DNA from 4 places in the Ensifer sp. ENS09 genome. Region 4 is predicted to be linked to each of the others. Evidence: predicted binding sites of a transcription regulator. Region 4 holds the regulator's gene; each other region holds the start of a gene.
The links. The regulator LexA, encoded in region 4, represses DNA repair genes until DNA is damaged. The targets are predictions, from matches to a motif close to TGTTCNNNNTGTGTTCNG.
Positions count from the first base shown of each region.

Region 1: the regulator LexA is predicted to act here: its motif matches at 2,395-2,412, upstream of IB267_RS13215 (DNA recombination protein RmuC).
Region 2: the regulator LexA is predicted to act here: its motif matches at 2,069-2,086, upstream of IB267_RS08505 (DNA polymerase IV).
Region 3: the regulator LexA is predicted to act here: its motif matches at 2,705-2,722, upstream of radA (DNA repair protein RadA).

Region 1 is NZ_JACVBP010000002.1:1,055,261-1,059,641, reverse strand. Features, by position in the region: gene IB267_RS13220 (ribokinase) at 217-1,116, opposite strand; gene IB267_RS13215 (DNA recombination protein RmuC) at 1,169-2,362, opposite strand; gene def (peptide deformylase) at 2,514-3,038, shown strand; gene fmt (methionyl-tRNA formyltransferase) at 3,201-4,136, shown strand; gene truA (tRNA pseudouridine(38-40) synthase TruA) at 4,136-4,381, shown strand, end outside.
Region 2 is NZ_JACVBP010000002.1:66,679-71,059, forward strand. Features, by position in the region: gene IB267_RS08485 (PleD family two-component system response regulator) at 1-463, opposite strand, end outside; gene IB267_RS08490 (response regulator) at 481-852, opposite strand; gene IB267_RS08495 (DUF3572 domain-containing protein) at 1,009-1,278, shown strand; gene IB267_RS08500 (hypothetical protein) at 1,281-1,922, shown strand; gene IB267_RS08505 (DNA polymerase IV) at 2,090-3,382, shown strand; gene IB267_RS08510 (L,D-transpeptidase family protein) at 3,522-4,381, shown strand, end outside.
Region 3 is NZ_JACVBP010000002.1:260,101-264,481, reverse strand. Features, by position in the region: gene purF (amidophosphoribosyltransferase) at 1-315, opposite strand, end outside; gene IB267_RS09415 (CvpA family protein) at 461-1,084, opposite strand; gene radA (DNA repair protein RadA) at 1,208-2,611, opposite strand; gene alr (alanine racemase) at 2,761-3,900, opposite strand; gene IB267_RS09400 (AraC family transcriptional regulator) at 4,051-4,381, shown strand, end outside.
Region 4 is NZ_JACVBP010000001.1:299,648-304,028, forward strand. Features, by position in the region: gene IB267_RS01555 (hypothetical protein) at 1-205, shown strand, start outside; gene IB267_RS01560 (thermonuclease family protein) at 427-1,161, shown strand; tRNA gene IB267_RS01565 (tRNA-Cys) at 1,314-1,387, shown strand; gene IB267_RS01570 (hypothetical protein) at 1,597-1,929, shown strand; gene lexA (transcriptional repressor LexA) at 2,020-2,742, opposite strand; gene IB267_RS01580 (hypothetical protein) at 2,980-3,276, opposite strand; gene IB267_RS01585 (hypothetical protein) at 3,505-4,233, shown strand; gene IB267_RS01590 (hypothetical protein) at 4,352-4,381, shown strand, end outside.

The sequences.
Region 1 (4,381 bases), on a different contig from region 4:
TGAATAGACTGAAGAATCTTAAGATAGGGCCAACACGGACGCTGTTTTACGCATCGCTTGGATAAAATTGCGCGCAAACTTTTACGTCCGCGACATCGGCTGTCCGGATTGCGCAAGCGGTCGTCGGAAGGGGGAAAACGATGCGGGCAAGGCGCCGGGAATAATGAAGACGGGCGAATATCGCCCGTCTCAAGCGTGCGCTTTTAGGTGCGGAATCTAGAGGCGCGATGCCACGTCCGCAGCGAGCGGGATCGAAGGCTGAGCGCCGCTCTTCAGGCAGGCGAGGGAGCCGGCGACTGCTGCGCGGCGCAGAGCGTCGGGGAAGGCGATGCCGGCATCGAGGCTGGCTGCGAGATAACCGCAGAAGGTGTCGCCGGCGCCGACGGTATCGACCGGCTCGATCTTCAGGCCCTTGGCGCGCTGGATCTCGCCCTCATGTACGGCCACCACGCCTTCGGCGCCAAGCGTGACGATGACCGTCTGGCCGGTCTCCGCGTGCAGCGCCTTCATCGCTTCTTCGCGCTCAGTGCTCCCGATACCGCTCTTGCCGGCCAGCAGCTCGAACTCGGTTTCGTTGGCAATGACGATGTCGGCCATGCGGCCAAGGCGGGCTGCCTCCGGCGTCAGCGGCGCGATGTTGATGACAGAGCGCACGCCCTTCTGTTTGGCGGCGGTGAGCGCCTTTTCGACCGAGGCGGCCGGAATTTCGAGCTGCAGCATCAAGGTGTCGCCGGGCCTCATGCCATCGACTGCCTTTTCAGCATCGGCCTCATTGACCGTCGCATTGGCGCTGGCGACGACGACGATGACATTTTCGCCGTCACCGCCGACGAGGATATGCGCGGTGCCGGTCGGTTCGCTGACCGTCTTGGTCAGCGACAGGTCGGCGCCGGCACCCTTCAGCAGTTCGAGCGCTCCGTCGGCAAAGCTGTCCTTGCCTACCGCGCCTGCCATCTGCACCGTGGCGCCGGCGCGCCGTGCGGCCAGCGCCTGGTTTGCGCCCTTGCCGCCGGCGGCGGTCGAGAAGCTGGTGCCGGCGACGGTTTCGCCGGGCTTCGGAAGGCGCGCGGTGGTGGCGATCAGATCCATGTTGATGGACCCAAAAACAGTAATCATGTGAAACTATCCTGTCGGCTTTGCGAATTGGGCCGGAGAGTGCCCGACAGCCTCAGTCCTCGTCAACCACCCGCAGGCGCAATTGCCCGACCCGATTGTCGACCGGGGCACGTGGTTCGCCAGCGTCCCGTGTGCCGCCCTCCGCTTGCAGTTCGAGAGCCTCGATCTTGGCGCCGCGGCGGGTGAGCTTGCTGGAGGAAACGAGGATGTCCTCGACATCCTTCTGGCTCATGGCGAAATGGCCCTGCAGCTTGCGCACACGCTCGTCGAGACGGCCAAGGTCCTCCATCAGCCGCGCGACTTCGCCCTGGATCAGGTGCGCCTGCTCGCGCATGCGCGCATCCTTGAGGATAGCCTGGATCACCTGGATCGACAAAAGGAGCAGAGAGGGCGAGACGATGACGATCCGCTGGCGGTGCGCCTTCTGCACGATCGCTTCGAAATGCTCGTGGATCTCTGCAAAGATCGATTCCGAGGGGACGAAGAGAAAGGCGGTGTCCTGCGTTTCACCCGGGATCAGATATTTGCCGGCGATGTCGCGCACATGCGTTTCCATGTCGCGGCGAAAGAGTTGCGCGATCTGCTGACGGCGTTCCGGGGTCGGCGCGTCACGCATTGCGTTCCAGGCTTCGAGCGGAAACTTGGCGTCGATGACGAGCGGCGGCTGGCCGTTCGGCATGCGGATGGTGCAGTCGGGCCGTACCCCGTTCGACAGCGTCGCCTGGAATTCGAAGGCGCCCATCGGCAGCCCGTCGGCGATGATCGCTTCCATGCGCGACTGGCCGAAGGCGCCGCGCGTCTGCTTGTTCGAGAGGATCGCCTGAAGCCCGGCCATGTCTTTGGCGAGCGATTGGATGTTGTTCTGGGCCGTGTCGATGACCGCGAGGCGCTCCTGCAGCCGGCGCAGGTTTTCATGCGTCGCCTTGGTCTGCTCGCTGATCGAGGTACCGATGCGATGGGTCATGCCGTCGATGCGCTGGCTGAGCGTCTGGTTGAGCTCCGCCTGCCGGGCGCCGAACACCTCGGCCATCGCCGCGACCCGCCCCTGCATCTCCGTCTGGGCGGCCAGCAGCATTGCCATCTGTTCCTGCCGCTCGTCGTCGCGGGGATTGCGTCGGCGCGACAGCGCCATCAGACCGGCTACGACGACCACAAGGCCGGCGGCAAGCACGAGATGGCCCAGGGTGATCGGCAGAGTGCCGATGAAAAAAAGCGGCTGGGCGAAGGGAAGGGGCGCAGGTTCCATGCGCCAAACCTAACAGATTCTCTCGCGAAGTGTAGATCAAAACAAGAACAGATGCGCGTCGAGGTTAATGCCCGGCCAGCGGCGAACGGGTGCCGCAGGTGGCAAGGCAATTTCCTTGCGCGTCGATGGAAAGATCGGCTATGGGAGCATCATGACCATCAAGCCGCTCATCATCCTTCCCGATCCTGTGCTTCGCCAGGTTTCCACGCCGATCGAAACCGTCGACGCGGACGTCCGCCGCCTGGCCGACGACATGCTCGAAACCATGTATGATGCCCCCGGCATCGGCCTTGCCGCGATCCAGATCGGTGTCGCCCGGCGCATGCTGGTGCTCGACGTTTCGAAAGAAGGCGACGAGAAGACGCCGCTTGTCTTCATCAACCCCGAGATCGTCGCTTCGTCCGACACCTATTCGGTCTACGAGGAAGGCTGTCTGTCGATCCCGGATTATTACGCCGAGGTAGAGCGCCCCGCTGTCATCACCGTCAAGCATCTGGACCGCGACGGCAAGGAACAGACGATCGACGCCGATGGCCTGCTCGCCACCTGCCTGCAGCACGAGATCGACCACCTGAACGGCGTGCTGTTCATCGACCATATCTCCAAGCTCAAGCGCGACATGGTGATCCGCAAGTTCACCAAGGCCGCCAAGACGCGCGGCGCCAAGGCGATCTGAGCCTTCGATCGCGGACGATCGCGCGAAAGCTTGAAGGCGGGAACCCATTGAACATTCCAGGAAGTGCGTGAAACGGCTTTCCTGGAATTGTCCTGTTTTAGAGAATGAGATCATTTCGCCGTTTCCCCGCATGAAGTGATCTGAAAGGACGGAGTTACCGCCTTGTCGCTTCGCATCATCTTCATGGGTACGCCGGAATTTTCGGTGCCGACGCTGGCGGCCCTTGCCGAGGCCGGCCATCAGATTGTCGCCGTCTACACCCAGCCGCCGCGACCGGGTGGCCGCCGCGGCCTCGACCTGCAGAAGTCGCCGGTGCACCAGGCGGCCGAGTTGCTCGGCATTCCGGTGCTGACGCCGCTAAACTTCAAGGACGAGGCGGATCGCCAGACCTTCCGCGACTTCGACGCCGACGTCGCCGTCGTCGTCGCCTATGGGCTGCTGCTGCCCGAGGCCATTCTCACCGGCACCAAGCTCGGCTGTTACAACGGCCACGCCTCGCTGCTGCCGCGCTGGCGCGGGGCAGCGCCCATCCAGCGCGCGATCATGGCTGGCGACCATGAGACCGGCATGATGGTGATGAAGATGGAAAAGGGGCTCGATACCGGCCCGGTCGCCCTCACCAAGACGGTTCAGATCGGCGAGACGATGACGGGGGGCGAATTGCACGACCGACTGATGCAGGTCGGCGCCAGCCTGATGCGGGAAGCGATGGCGAAACTCGAGGCCGGCGATCTGCCGCTCACGGTCCAGGCGGAGGACGGTGTCGTCTACGCCCAGAAGATCAGCAAGAACGAAACCCGCATCGATTTCGCCCGTCCCGCCCGCGCGGTGCACGACCATATCCGCGGACTGTCGCCGTTCCCGGGCGCCTGGTTCGAGCTTGAGATCGCCGGCAAGCCGGAACGCATCAAGGTGTTGAACTCGCAGCCCGCTTCCGGCGCGGGCGAGGCCGGCACGGTGCTCGACGATAATCTGACGATTGCCTGCGCCGAGGGCGCCGTTCGGCTCACCCGCTTGCAGCGCGCCGGCGGCAAGGCGTTGGACGCGGCCGATTTCCTGCGTGGAACGCCGGTGGCGCCCGGCACGAGGGTCGGCTGATGCCGCGGTTCAAGCTGACCGTCGAATATGACGGCTCGGACTATGTCGGCTGGCAGCGGCAGGACAACGGAGAGTCCGTGCAAGGGGCGATCGAAAAGGCGATCCTGTCGCTCACCGGCGAGACCGTATCGATCCGCGGCGCCGGCCGTACCGATTCCGGCGTGCATGCCAGCGGCCAGGTCATGCATGCGGACCTTACGCGTCCGTGGAAGCCCTATACGCTGCGCAACGCGCTGAACGCCCAT
Region 2 (4,381 bases), on a different contig from region 4:
TGCCGGGCTCGTCAGGCCGGTCCGCCCGGCCAACATCTTCAAGCCCGATCGTCTGCGCCGTCTGGGCCCGCAGGCGCAGCTCATCGCTGACGTTCTTCAGCCGCACCAGGCTCTTCACCCGCGACATCAGCTGCAGATCGTTGACGGGCTTCGTCAGGAAATCGTCGGCGCCAGCCTTCAGGCCACGCACGCGGTCCGAAGGCTGGTCGAGCGCGGTGACCATGACAACCGGGATATGTGCCGTCTTCGGGTTCGCCTTCAGCCGCTCGCAGACTTCGAAACCATCGAGACCGGGCATCATGATATCGAGCAGCACCAGGTCGATGGGCGTCTTTTCGCAGAGCGCCAGGGCGGCATAACCGTCACTGGCCGTCAGCACGTCGAAGTACTCGGCAAGTAACCGGGCTTCGAGCAGCTTCACATTGGCCGGAACGTCATCGACAACAAGAATACGCGCAGTCATATCAATTTTCCCGCCGCTCAGGCATCGCCCAGGTAGGTTTTGATCGTCTCAATGAACTTTGGTACCGAGATCGGCTTGGAGACATAGGCTTCGCACCCGCCCTGGCGGATCCGCTCCTCGTCGCCCTTCATGGCAAAGGCGGTCACGGCGATGACCGGGATGACGTGTAGTTCGTCGTCTTCCTTCAGCCACTTCGTCACTTCCAGGCCGGAAACCTCCGGCAGCTGAATGTCCATGAGAATGAGATCGGGCCGATGCTTGCGCGCAAGCTCGAGCGCTTCCATGCCGTTGCGAGTCTGGATCGTCGCATAGCCAGAGGCCTCGATCAGGTCGCGGAAGAGCTTCATGTTCAGCTCGTTGTCCTCAACAATCATCACCTGTTTGGGCATGTCGATCCCTTGCTGTCCATCGTCACCTTGCAAGTCTCCTCAGGACAATTAACGTGCGGAGCCGACGACTCGACCCATTTCCTCAACGTCAGAGATAGGCCTATTTGGTTGAAAAATAGGTAACTCCGCACGTAAAAACCATACGGGGACAAACCATTGAAGAGCGCCGACGAAATTGCAGTAGACATTCTCGCCTGGCTTGCCGGCGAGCCAGAACTCCTGTCCCGCTTCCTGGCGCTGACCGGCACGGACCCGACGGCGCTGCGCAACGCCATCGCCGAACCCGGCTTCATGGGCGGGCTCGTCGCCTTTCTGATGGACCATGAGCCGACCCTGATGGCATTCTGTACAGCGACCGGTACGGCGCCCGAAGACGTTGTGCGCGCCCATATGGTCCTTTCCGGCCACGCAGGCTTCGAGGATTGAGGGTGGCAAACGCGCCGACAGTTCACAGCATCACGCTTGGCAACCGCCCACTGATCGTCAGTGACATCGACGATGTCGTGCTCGAATTCATCAATCCGTTCAAAGCGTTCCTCAAGAGCTGCGGCCATGTGCTGCTGCCCCGGTCGTTCCGCCTGACCGGCAACATCATCACGCATGCCGACGAGCAGCCGGTGGCGGAGCCGGAGGTCAAAATCCTGCTCGACGCCTTCTACGGCTCGCAGGATCGTTGGCAGGCGCCCGCCGCCAGGGCCGTAGAGACCCTGTCCGCATTGTCGGAGGAAGCCGACATCGTCTTTCTGACCGCGATGCCGCCGCAGCACGCCACGGTCCGCCGCGCGCTTCTCGATCAGCTTGGCCTTCCCTATCCGCTGCTTGCGTCCGAAGAGCCCAAGGGGCCGATCGTCCAAAAACTTCACGGCGGCCGAACCGTCCCGCTGGTCTTCATCGACGACATGCTTCGCAATTTGCGATCGGTGAAGGACCACGCGCCGTCCTGCCTGCCGATCAACCTCATGGCCGACTCGGATTTCAAGGCGCTCGCGCCGAAGATCGACGCAGACATTCGTGCCGTCGCCGATTGGCCGGAGGCAGCCGCGGCCATTCGCGCGCATTTCCGCGGCTAGCCCGGACCGGCTGCCCGTCGGCGCAAACTCAGCCCCGCCGGCGCTGCGCGAGACGCGCCTGGCGATCCTTTTCAACGGCGACAATTGCATTGTGATTTCCAATCGCGCCTCCTTGAGACTCGCTAGAGTAGAGCCTAAGGTCGCAATGTTCAATATTTGTTCCCGATATGCCCGACAGCGCTGCTCACTTTCCAGGCTTCTGCCGCGACTGCCTCAAGGAACAGGCGGCGTCGGTGCGGCGCTGCCTAGCCTGCGGCAGCCCGCGCATTCTGCGGCATGCTGAGCTCTATGACCTGACGCTGGCGCACATCGATTGTGACGCCTTCTATGCCTCGATCGAGAAGCGCGACAACCCGGAGCTCGCCGACAAGCCGGTGATCATCGGTGGCGGCAAGCGCGGCGTGGTATCCACCGCCTGCTACGTCGCCCGCATTCACGGCGTGCGCTCGGCGATGCCGATGTTCAAGGCGCTGGAAGCCTGCCCGCAGGCGATCGTCATCAAGCCCAATATGGAGAAATACGCGCGTGTCGGCCGCGAGGTGCGCACGCTGATGCAGGAACTGACACCGCTGGTGCAGCCGCTGTCGATCGACGAGGCCTTCCTCGAACTCAGCGGCACGGAGCGGCTGCATCACGATCCGCCGGCGCGCACGCTTGCGCGTCTTGCCCGCCGGATCGAGTTGGAGATCGGCATCACCGTCTCGGTCGGCCTCTCCTATTGCAAGTTCCTCGCCAAGGTGGCGTCCGACCTGCAAAAGCCGCGCGGCTTTTCCGTCATCGGCCAGGCCGAAGCGCTGGACTTCCTGCGGGAAAAGCCGGTGACCCTGATCTGGGGCGTCGGCAAGGCCTTTGCCGCGACGCTGGAGCGTGACGGCGTGCGCACGATCGGGCAATTGCAGACCATGGAGGAAGGCGACCTCATGCGCCGCTACGGCACCATGGGGCAGCGGCTCTTCCGCCTGTCCCGCGGGCTCGACGAGAGAGCGGTGGAAATCGACGGCGAAGCCAAGAGCGTATCCGCAGAGACGACGTTCAACGACGATATCGCGCGCTATGACGACCTTGTCGCGCATCTGCGGCGCCTCAGCGAGCAGGTGGCTCACCGGCTGCGAAAGTCCGAGCTCGCCGGCCAGACGGTCGTTCTCAAGCTCAAAACCGCCGACTTCAAGATCCGCACCCGCAACCGGCGCCTGGACAGCCCTACCCGCCTTGCCGACCGCATCTTCCGCATCGGCCTGCAGCTTCTCGAAAAAGAGGCGGACGGAACGAAGTATCGGCTGATCGGCATCGGCGTCAGCGATCTCTCCGCCCCGGATCTCGCCGATCCGCCGGATCTCGTCGATCCCGCGGCCACCAGACGCGCTGCGGCCGAGGACGCGATGAACAGGCTGCGCGACAAGTTCGGCAAGGCGAGCGTCGAAACCGGCTACACGTTCGGCACCAGAAAACGCGATCCGTAAAACCGCAGGCGCGCTTGCTCGAGCAGACACGCCTCGCAGAGCGATCACGCAACCTTGATCGACCCCACACACATCAGGATGAATTCCTTAAAGATTGGCGACTAGGCTTGTTCGCCAAGTCACGTGTTGGGTTGAGTGTATGGTATCGCGTTTCGCTCTCACCGCCAGCGTCGTCGCACTGCTCTTGTCGCCGGCCACCGGTTTTGCAGGCAGTCGCGGGCCGCTGCAGATCATCGTCTCGAAGGACCAGCAATCGCTCGTCGTCTATGACGGCGACGCTGTCATTGCGACGTCGCCGGTCTCGACCGGCAAGGCGGGTCACACCACGCCATCGGGCATCTTTTCGATCCTCGAAAAGCGGCGCCATCACAAGTCGAACATCTATTCGAACGCGCCGATGCCCTTCATGCAGCGGCTCACCTGGTCGGGCATTGCGCTGCACGGCTCCAATCACGTGCCGGACTATCCGGCCTCTCATGGCTGCGTGCGGTTGCCGAGCCAATTTGCCGCCTCGCTCTACAAGATGACCGAGCGCGGCGTGCACGTGCTGATCTCCGACCGGCAGATAACGCCCCTGGAGGTTAAGAGCGCCCTGCTCTTCCGACCGGCTCCGATCGACCTCCAGCCACCACTTTCCGACGTCCCACTGAGACCCGCGATCAGCCAGGCCGGCGACACGCCGGTGGAAGTGGCAATGCGGGAGCCGCCCGGCGGCGCCAATTCGGCGCGATCCACCGAGGAGCCAATCCGGATCCTGATCACCCGCAGCGACGCACGCGACACCATGCGCGAGGTTCAGTCGTCCCTCGATTTCCTCGGCTACGCACCCGGTGCGATCGACGGTCATGCCGGGCCAGCGACGATTGCGGCCCTGCGCGCCTTCCAGGCAAGCGAGGGCCTCGACGGCGACGGCAAGCTGACGCCTGAACTGACCGACAGGCTTCTGCGCAAGGCCGGCCGTACGCCGCCGCAGAACGGCAAGATCCTCGTGCGGCAAGG
Region 3 (4,381 bases), on a different contig from region 4:
CACGTTGCGCAGCGCCACTTCGCCCGTCGTCGAATAGCGGGTGTGGCCGATCGACATGAAGCCGGGCAGTTTCGCGAGCGTCGCGGGATCCGTGTAGTGGTCGCCGACGAGGCCCATGCGCTTTTCGGTGCAGAACTGCTTGCCGTCGAAGGTGACGATGCCGGCCGCCTCCTGGCCGCGATGCTGGAGCGCGTGCAGGCCGAGCGCTGTCAGCGCCGCCGCATCCGAGTGCCCCAGTATGCCGAAGACGCCGCACTCTTCGTGCAGCTCGTCGCCTTCGAGTTCATCGTGGATTTCGATGGATCTATCGGTCATCACAGTCGCCTTTGCTCCGTACCGGTGCGCATATCGTGATCAGGCCCGCCGTCTTCAAGCAATCTTAGCTGAAAACGGCTGCAAGCGTTATTCCCCAAAAGGACAAAGCCCGCGGGGCGGGCTTTGTCGGCAAATCGTTCCTGTCTCAGCCGTTGTTGGCCGGGGCGTCGTCGGCGGGCGCCTGGTCCGGCGTCGTCGCAGGTGCCTGGCCGGGCGTCGTTGCCGGCGCTTCGCCTTCGCCTTCGCCGGTCGTGTCCTTGCCGCGCAGGCGATCGAGAATGGTGGCGTCGGCTTCTTCGGGCAACAGAGCGATCAGCTTGTTGCCCAGATTGTCGAGCAGCGGCTTCGACTTGGCCTGGGTGACCCAGGTCGGCTGCTGCTGCGGAGCGACGAGCCAGTTGAAGAACAGCATGGCGACGACGACCAGCAGGATGCCGCGGGCGGCACCGAAGAGGAAGCCGAGCGTGCGGTCAAGCGCGCCGATGCGGCTGTCGATGATGAAATCGGCGATCCGCATGGTGATGAAGGAGATGATGATCAGCGCGATCAGGAAGATCACCGCTGCCGATCCGATCATCGCAACCGTGTCGCTGTTGGTGTACTGCTTCGCATAGGGCAGGAGATGCGGGTAGAGGAAGTAGGCGGCAGCTGCCGCACCCACCCAGCTCGCGACCGAGAGCACCTCGCGCGAGAAGCCTCGAACCATGGCCAGGATTGCGGAAAACAGGGCGACGCCGAGAACGATACCGTCGAGAATTGTAATGGGCATTTTGTCCTTACTCCGGACCCGGTTCGTCCGGGTCTCCTCAAGCCTATCCGCCATCGGCCCTGAGTTCAGGGCATTTTCAGCCTGTTTGCGGCCCTTAAAGGGCGGCCTGCGACATCCGCATCTTCAGTCTTCGTCCTCCGCCGGTCTCAGTGCGTTTCGCGACCCCGCGATGCGCGCCACCAGATCGGGCAGGCTTTCCATCTCGCTCCAGCGGCCATTGCCGTTTTTCGGCAGTTCGGTCGAAGCGGACGGTAGGACCGCCTGCGAGAACCCGAGCTTCTCGGCTTCCTTAAGGCGTTGTGCGGTATGCGCAACCGGCCGGATGGCACCCGACAAGCTGACTTCGCCGAAATAGACGCAATCCGCCGGAAGGGCAAGCCCGGCAAGCGATGAAACCAGTGCGGAAGCCACAGCCAGGTCCGCAGCCGGCTCGGAAATGCGGTAACCGCCGGCAATGTTGAGATAGACGTCGTGCTGGCCGAGCCGCACGCCGCAATGGGCTTCGAGCACGGCGAGGATCATCGAGAGCCGCGCGGAATCCCAGCCGACGATCGCGCGTCTCGGCGTGCCGAGCGAGGTCGGCGCGACCAGCGCCTGCACTTCGACGAGGACGGGGCGGGTGCCTTCCATGCCGGCAAAGACGGCGGCGCCCGGCGATTTCTCGTTGCGTTCGCCGAGGAAGAGCTCCGACGGGTTGGCAACCTCGCGCAGGCCCTTGTCCGACATCTCGAACACGCCGATCTCGTCGGTCGGGCCGAAGCGGTTCTTGACGGTGCGCAGGATTCGGTAGTGATGGCCGCGGTCGCCTTCGAAATAGAGCACGGCGTCCACCATGTGCTCCACGACGCGCGGGCCGGCGATCTGGCCTTCCTTGGTGACGTGGCCGACGAGCACGACGGCGGTCCCCGTCTGCTTGGCAAAGCGGATCATCGCCTGAACGCCGGTGCGAACCTGGGTGACGGTGCCCGGCGCCGAATCGACGATGTCGCTCCAGAGCGTCTGGATTGAATCGATGATCACCAGATCCGGGCGCTTGCCTTCAGAGAGCGTCGCCAGAATGTCCTCGACATTGGTCTCGGCGGCGAGCAGGACGTCGCTGTCGGCAGCGCCAAGGCGCTGGGCGCGAAGGCGCACCTGCGCCACGGCCTCTTCGCCCGAGACATAGATGACGCGGTGGTTGCGGCGCGAGAGCGCGGCGGCCGCCTGCATCAGCACAGTCGACTTGCCGATGCCGGGATCGCCGCCGACGAGCAGCGCCGAGCCGCGCACGAAGCCGCCGCCGGTCACCCGGTCGAGTTCCGAAATCCCGGTCTGGATCCGTGGCGCGTCTTCGATCTCGCCCGAGAGCGTAGTGAGCGCCACCGGGCGTCCCTTCTTCGGCGCCCGCGACGGACCGCCACCGATGCCTGCCGTCGGATTGTCCTCGATGATCGTGTTCCACTCGCCGCAGCCTTCGCACTTGCCCACCCAGCGGGTGTGGATCGTGCCGCAGTTCTGGCAGATGAATTGGGTACGCGATTTCGCCATCGGCATCGACTTTCGGAATGTGAGACCGCCGACGTCGCGATCGGACGTCGGCGGAAAAGAATCACTTGTATCGTCACATAATGCCGCGAAACGCGGAACAAAAGGTGAATTTCAGCGGGAATGACTGAAAATTGATATGAAGGACGGCGTTACGCGCCGCCGACGTAGTGCCTGGCATAGCGATGTCCGAGGCTGGTCAGCATCTCGTAGCCGATCGTGCCGCCGGCGCGCGCGACATCGTCGATGGCGATGTGCCGGCCGAAGAGCTCGATGTAATCGCCCGGCCGCACCGTGCCTTCCGGCAGGTCGGTGACGTCGAAAAGACTGAGATCCATGGTGACGCGGCCGACATGCGGCACTTTCCGGCCATGCAGGAAGCCGAAGGCGCCTGATGGCGTTGCCTGCCTGAGCGTGACGCCGCCGCCGGAGACCGAGCGGTGGTAGCCATCGGCATAGCCGACTGCGACAGTCGCGATACGGCTGTCGCGGTCGAAGCGAGCGGATGCGCCATAGCTCGCGGTGCCGCCGGCGGCCACATCGCGAACCTGGATGATCCGTGCCTCGGCGGTCACCACCGGTTTCATCGGGTTGGGAACGTCGTTCACCGCCTCGCCGCCGTAGACGGCGATGCCCGGCCGGGTCAGGTCGAAGTGGTAGTCGGAACCGAGGAAGACGCCGCCGGAATTGGCAAGGCTCGCATCGACGCCTTCATAGGCGGCGGTCGCCTCGTGGAAGCGCAGGAGCTGAAGGCCGTTCAGCCGGTGCTCGGGATCGTCGGCGCAGACGAGGTGGCTCATGATCAGCACCGGCGAAAAGCTCGCCGGCCGCGCCGGGTCTGTCGCAAGCGCAACGGCCTGCTCGACCGTAAGGCCGAGCCGGTTCATGCCGGTATCGACATGCAGCACGCAAGGGTGGTCGCCCCGTTCGGAGAGTGCGGCCATGAACACGGCCAGCTGCTCGTCCGAATTGATGACCGGCACCAGGTCATTGTCGAAGAAAAGCGCCTCGTTGCCGGGCCACATGCCGGCGAGAATGTAGATCCGGCCGTCCGGAACCAGAGGGCGGAGATCGGCACCTTCCTCGGCATTGGCGACGAAGAAGTCGCGCGCGCCGGCGGCATAGAGGGCAGGGGCCGCCTGCGCGATGCCGATGCCATAGGCATCCGCCTTGAGGACGGCCGCGGCACGCGCCTTGCCGGAGCGCTTGTTCATGGCCCACCAGTTGTCGACAAGCGCGCCAAGATCGATCGTGAGCCGGTTGGAAGCGGAATGGAAGTCTGGAGGAAGCATGCCGGGCACTCTGCGTGGATGATCCAGGATCAATACAGCCAAGCGCAGAGCGTCGCAAATATTCCCCTGTCGCAGCGCCCTCGCGGATGGACCAGGCAAACGAGCACTTTTGTGCAAGACGCAGCCGCGCATGCGCACTATGGTTTTGCCATGCAGACAATTTCGCAGGAAGAAGCCATCGATGTCATGCCGATAGAGGGCGCCGAGCGCACGCGCTTCTGGCGGGATCCCCGTTTCATGGGCATGGAATGTCTGACGGCGACCTTCATCACCCACGAATTCGCGCCGCATGCGCACGAGACTTTCAGCATCGGCGCCATCGAGGCCGGTTCGCAGATCAGCAAGATCAAGGGCGAGCGCTCGGAAGCAGGCCCGGGCTTTTTCTATCTCATCAACCCCGACGAGATCCATGACGGCCATCCCGGTGGCAGCGGTTACCGTTATCGCATGGTCTATCCGAGCGCCGAGCTTCTGGTGAACA
Region 4 (4,381 bases):
CTCTCCGCTCTTGCGCATCCTGCTGGGTTCGCTGCTGGTGTTCTGCGGTTTTCTAGGCTTCTTGCCCGTGCTGGGCTTCTGGATGATACCGCTGGGCCTGATCGTGCTTTCCCACGACATTCCCTCGGTTCGCCGCCGTCGTCGTCGCCTGGCCGTCTGGTGGGCGCGATGGCGCGGGAAGACCAATTCCTCGAAGGGTTCCTGAGCCGGGCGCAGAATTATCGATCTTGTTGTCGAGGGCAGGGTGGTCGGCGGTTTCGAAACCTCGCGGCCGCCCCGCATCAATTCCGAATCTCTCAACAAGGGCCGTGGCCGCGCAGGCGAATGACCGGTTCGTCGCCGTCTTCCCTTCTGTTGGGGTGCCCTCGAAAACTTTTCGGCAACGCATCAAACGCATAATGCGGTCTCGAATCAGGATGGGGACCGATGGCCAAAGCCACTACGAAACGTCGACGCCGCAGTTCGGGCAGAAGCAGCAGCAAGCAGGGCGGCATGGCGCCATGGTATCTGGCCGCAGCGCTCACCCTTGGCGGCGTCATGGCCTATGACCATCGCGCCGAGTTGCGGCACTGGCCCGTGGTTTCCGATGTCGTGGCATTTGCGTCGCGAACGGAAACGAAGCCGAAGCCTCCGCGTGCCGTTCCTGAAGCGCAGGAGCGCGTCGCGCATCAGGCGGACAGGCACAAGCCGAATCCGAAGCCCGACCCGGTCACCAAGGTCGCTCTGGCCGCACCCGTGCCGTCGGTGAATGTCGGGGTCACGCCGCCTACCCCTGTCGTGCGGCCGAATGAAGAGGTGAAGACGGCGTCCATCCGCACCGACCAGTTCTATTTCTGTGGCATTCGCAACGACAACTGCGTGATCGATGGCGCCACTTTCGTCTTTCATGGCGAGACGATCCGCGTCGCCGACGTCGACGCGCCGCGAATCCGCCAGGCAAGCTGCGACAAGGAGCGTTCGCGCGGCTTCTACGCCAAGCAGCGCCTGCGAGAGCTGCTGAACGCGGGCGACTTCAAGCTGGTTTCGGCAGGCGGGCGATCAGACGCCAAGGCCGGCGAAAAACTGCGCCTGGTTACCCGTGGCGATCAATCTCTTGGACGCGTGCTTGTCTCCGAGGGGCTCGTGCGCCCGTGGGATGGACGCCCGACGCCCTGGTGCTGAGATCAACTGGGAGCCGATCGGCGGACATCGGCGATCGTTCTGTGGAAAGTATCTATCCAACAAATCGACGGCGCGTTTTTCAGAAAATGCCTCTTGCGGTTTTTCTGCAATCATTCTAAATCCGCGCCAACGCTTGGTTATCCGAGCTGTGAGGCCTCGTGGCGGAGTGGTGACGCAGAGGACTGCAAATCCTTGTACCCCGGTTCAATTCCGGGCGAGGCCTCCAATATTTTCACCTCGTTTAAATTGGTTCGACGTTCTGCCCTGGGGCAGCGCGGGTCGTTTCGCGACCCCACGTCCGCGCAAGCCACGTCTCCTATGCCTCCGTCGGATCTTATCGCTTCGGTGAAATCGGTAGAGGGGGAACGATGACTCCGCTGAGATCAGCCGCATCGGTAGCGTCCGTCAACATTAAGAACGGAGGCAATGGCATCAATGAAAAAGAGACTGATCCTGACGGCGTTGGCGTGTATTGCGGCGACCGCTATTGAGGCGCACGCGGACGACCTGGTTTTCCAGCTGAAGAACAACACCAGCGTGGTCCTGACGAACTTTTATACGTCGCCGGTCGGCGTCAATGAGTGGGAAGACGATGTTTTCGGTCGGCAGGTCCTGAACCCTGGCGAGAGCATGGAGATCACCATTGCCGACGGGCGGGACGTCTGCAAATACGACATGCGATTCGAATTCGAGGAGGGCTCGGCCCTCGATACGACCGAGGACACGCAGGATCTCTGCGAGCTCGGCGAATATACGATCCACGAATAGGCGATCTGGATTTCAGGTCACCCGAAATGGAAAGAGCCTCGCCAATTTCCTTGGCGAGGCTCTTTTTTGATTCGGCGTTCTGCCTGGAATTCAATGGTAGCGGCGGATCAGCCCGACGAGCTTGCCCTGGATCTTCACGCGATCTGGTCCGAAGATGCGCGTCTCGTAGGCGGGGTTGGCGGCTTCGAGCGCAATCGACGCGCCCTTGCGACGAAAGCGCTTCAGCGTCGCTTCCTCGTCGTCCACGAGCGCCACGATGATGTCGCCGGGATTGGCCGAGTTGCCGTTGCGGATGATCACCGTGTCGCCGTCGAAGATGCCGGCCTCGATCATCGAATCGCCCTTCACTTCAAGGGCGTAATGTTCGCCGCTGCCGATCATGTCGAGCGGCACGGTGATGTCATGGGTGTTGTTCTGGATCGCCGAGATCGGAACGCCTGCAGCGATGCGCCCCATCACCGGGACGGAAACGGACGTGCTTTCGGCAACCGGGGCGGGCTTCGGCGCAGCAGGAGCGGCCGCCGGCGGCTTTCCAAGGCTGCCTTCGATCACGCTCGGCGAGAAGCCCCTGCGCGGCTGCTGCTGGCCGGCGGCGTAGGCTTCCGGAAGCTTGATGACTTCGAGCGCGCGCGCCCGGTTCGGCAGCCGGCGAATGAAGCCGCGTTCTTCGAGCGCGGTGATCAAACGGTGGATGCCAGACTTCGACGCCAGGTCGAGCGCATCCTTCATTTCATCGAATGACGGCGGTACGCCCGACTCCTTCATGCGTTCGTGAATGAACAGAAGCAATTCCTGTTGCTTGCGGGTCAGCATGGCACGTCGCTCCAGAGGCGTGAAACAAATCAAGAACAGACACTATCTGTTCCATATGTGTTCCGCAAGTGCCTAAAATTCCGTGAATTCAGGCGATTGGCCGCTTCTGCGGGTGCCGATCGGTCACTTTTGCGGGAGCAGGGCGCTTATCGGCGACGGTTGCGTGCCAAAATCGCGCCGGATGACGCCAGTCGCGCAGCTGATTCGAGCGAATCACGGGGCTCTATGAGGAGAGATTTAGGTCGCTTGCGAGGTCGAGCAGGCGTCCTCGAACTCCTTCACCGTCTCTGCGCTGTTGTCTTCCGGCAGCACCGCGTCGGCGGCGTCGGTCGCGACGGGCGTGTCGCCGTCATAAACGAAGGACTGGATGTAGAACGCCAGTGCGCCCTTCCACACGTTGCGTCCATCGATCTGATGGCACGGCACGGCCCGTTCGAAATCGGTCTGGAGTTCATCCACCGTCGCGGCGCTGAGCTTGACGTCAGGCATATTGGGCGATGCGACTATCGAAGCGAGAAGCAGGGCGGCAAGCACGGGAATCGTCCACTTGATGAAGGGGTGGCACTACATGGTGGGAAACGATGTGAACCGTGCTTTCGTTCCGAAGTCCAGCAAGCATGGCGATCACTCTGCCGTGTTCAACAGCTCTTTGCCTGCAGGCTGTGTCCGATTTGCGCCAGCCGCTCCACCTCGAGTTCATCTTGACCGTTCCTCTTGCGACGCGCGAAGAACGCACCGGCAGTATCGGCTCTAGGGTCGGGGGTGGGGGATGCGCAAAAATCCCTGCGAGGAAGGGGCTTCACCGTCTCGACAGGAGGTCAAAAAAAGATAACTTTGCGTGGAAAGTGGGGTAATTGCATGCGTAGATTGTCGTTGGTGGTGCTCGGTCTGTTGCTCACGGCCGGAGCGGCGTCTGCTGAAGATGGGCGTTCGAACATCTGGAAGCGGATCAACGCCTGGACGGTGGGTTCCGATCCATCCCTGGGAGGCTCGTGTTACGCCGCGACGAGCTATGATGCAGGCGCAATCCTTCGTATCGGCTTTTATCCGCGGGGGTCGGCGAACCTGGCGTTTCTTTCGATCGGCAATGCCGAGTGGAAATCCATCGAGCCGCAGCGGGAATATGACGTCGCCTTGCAGCTCGACCGGGGTCGCCAGTGGCCGGCCGTTGCATTCGGCGTCGATCTTACCGGCGCCAAGGCCCTCGTCGTGAACTTTTCCAACACCGACTTCTTTACCGAATTCGTTCGCAAGAACACGTTGGCGCTGGCCTTCGAGGGACGCGTCGTCGCGAGCCTCAGCCTGCGCGATTCGATGAAGGCGGTGAGCGAGATGTTCAAATGTCAGGAGGCGGTTAGCGCCTTGATCCCGAACGGCGGGCAGGGGGCAGCGAACGATCCCTTTGCCGGCGCCGGTGGCACTGGCCCGAACAACGATCCCTTTGCCGGTGGCGGCCAGACCAAGTCGTCGAAAGATCCTTTCGCCATGTGATGGGCGCGTCCGCTTTCCGCAGAGAGGTGAATATTCCTAAAATGTTGCTGGTATCGGGCTCGGTACCCTCGACAGCGGCGCGGGTACCTATCAAAATGCGGGCAAACGGGGGTTTTGCATGCGTAGATTGCTGGTCGGATTGGTAAGC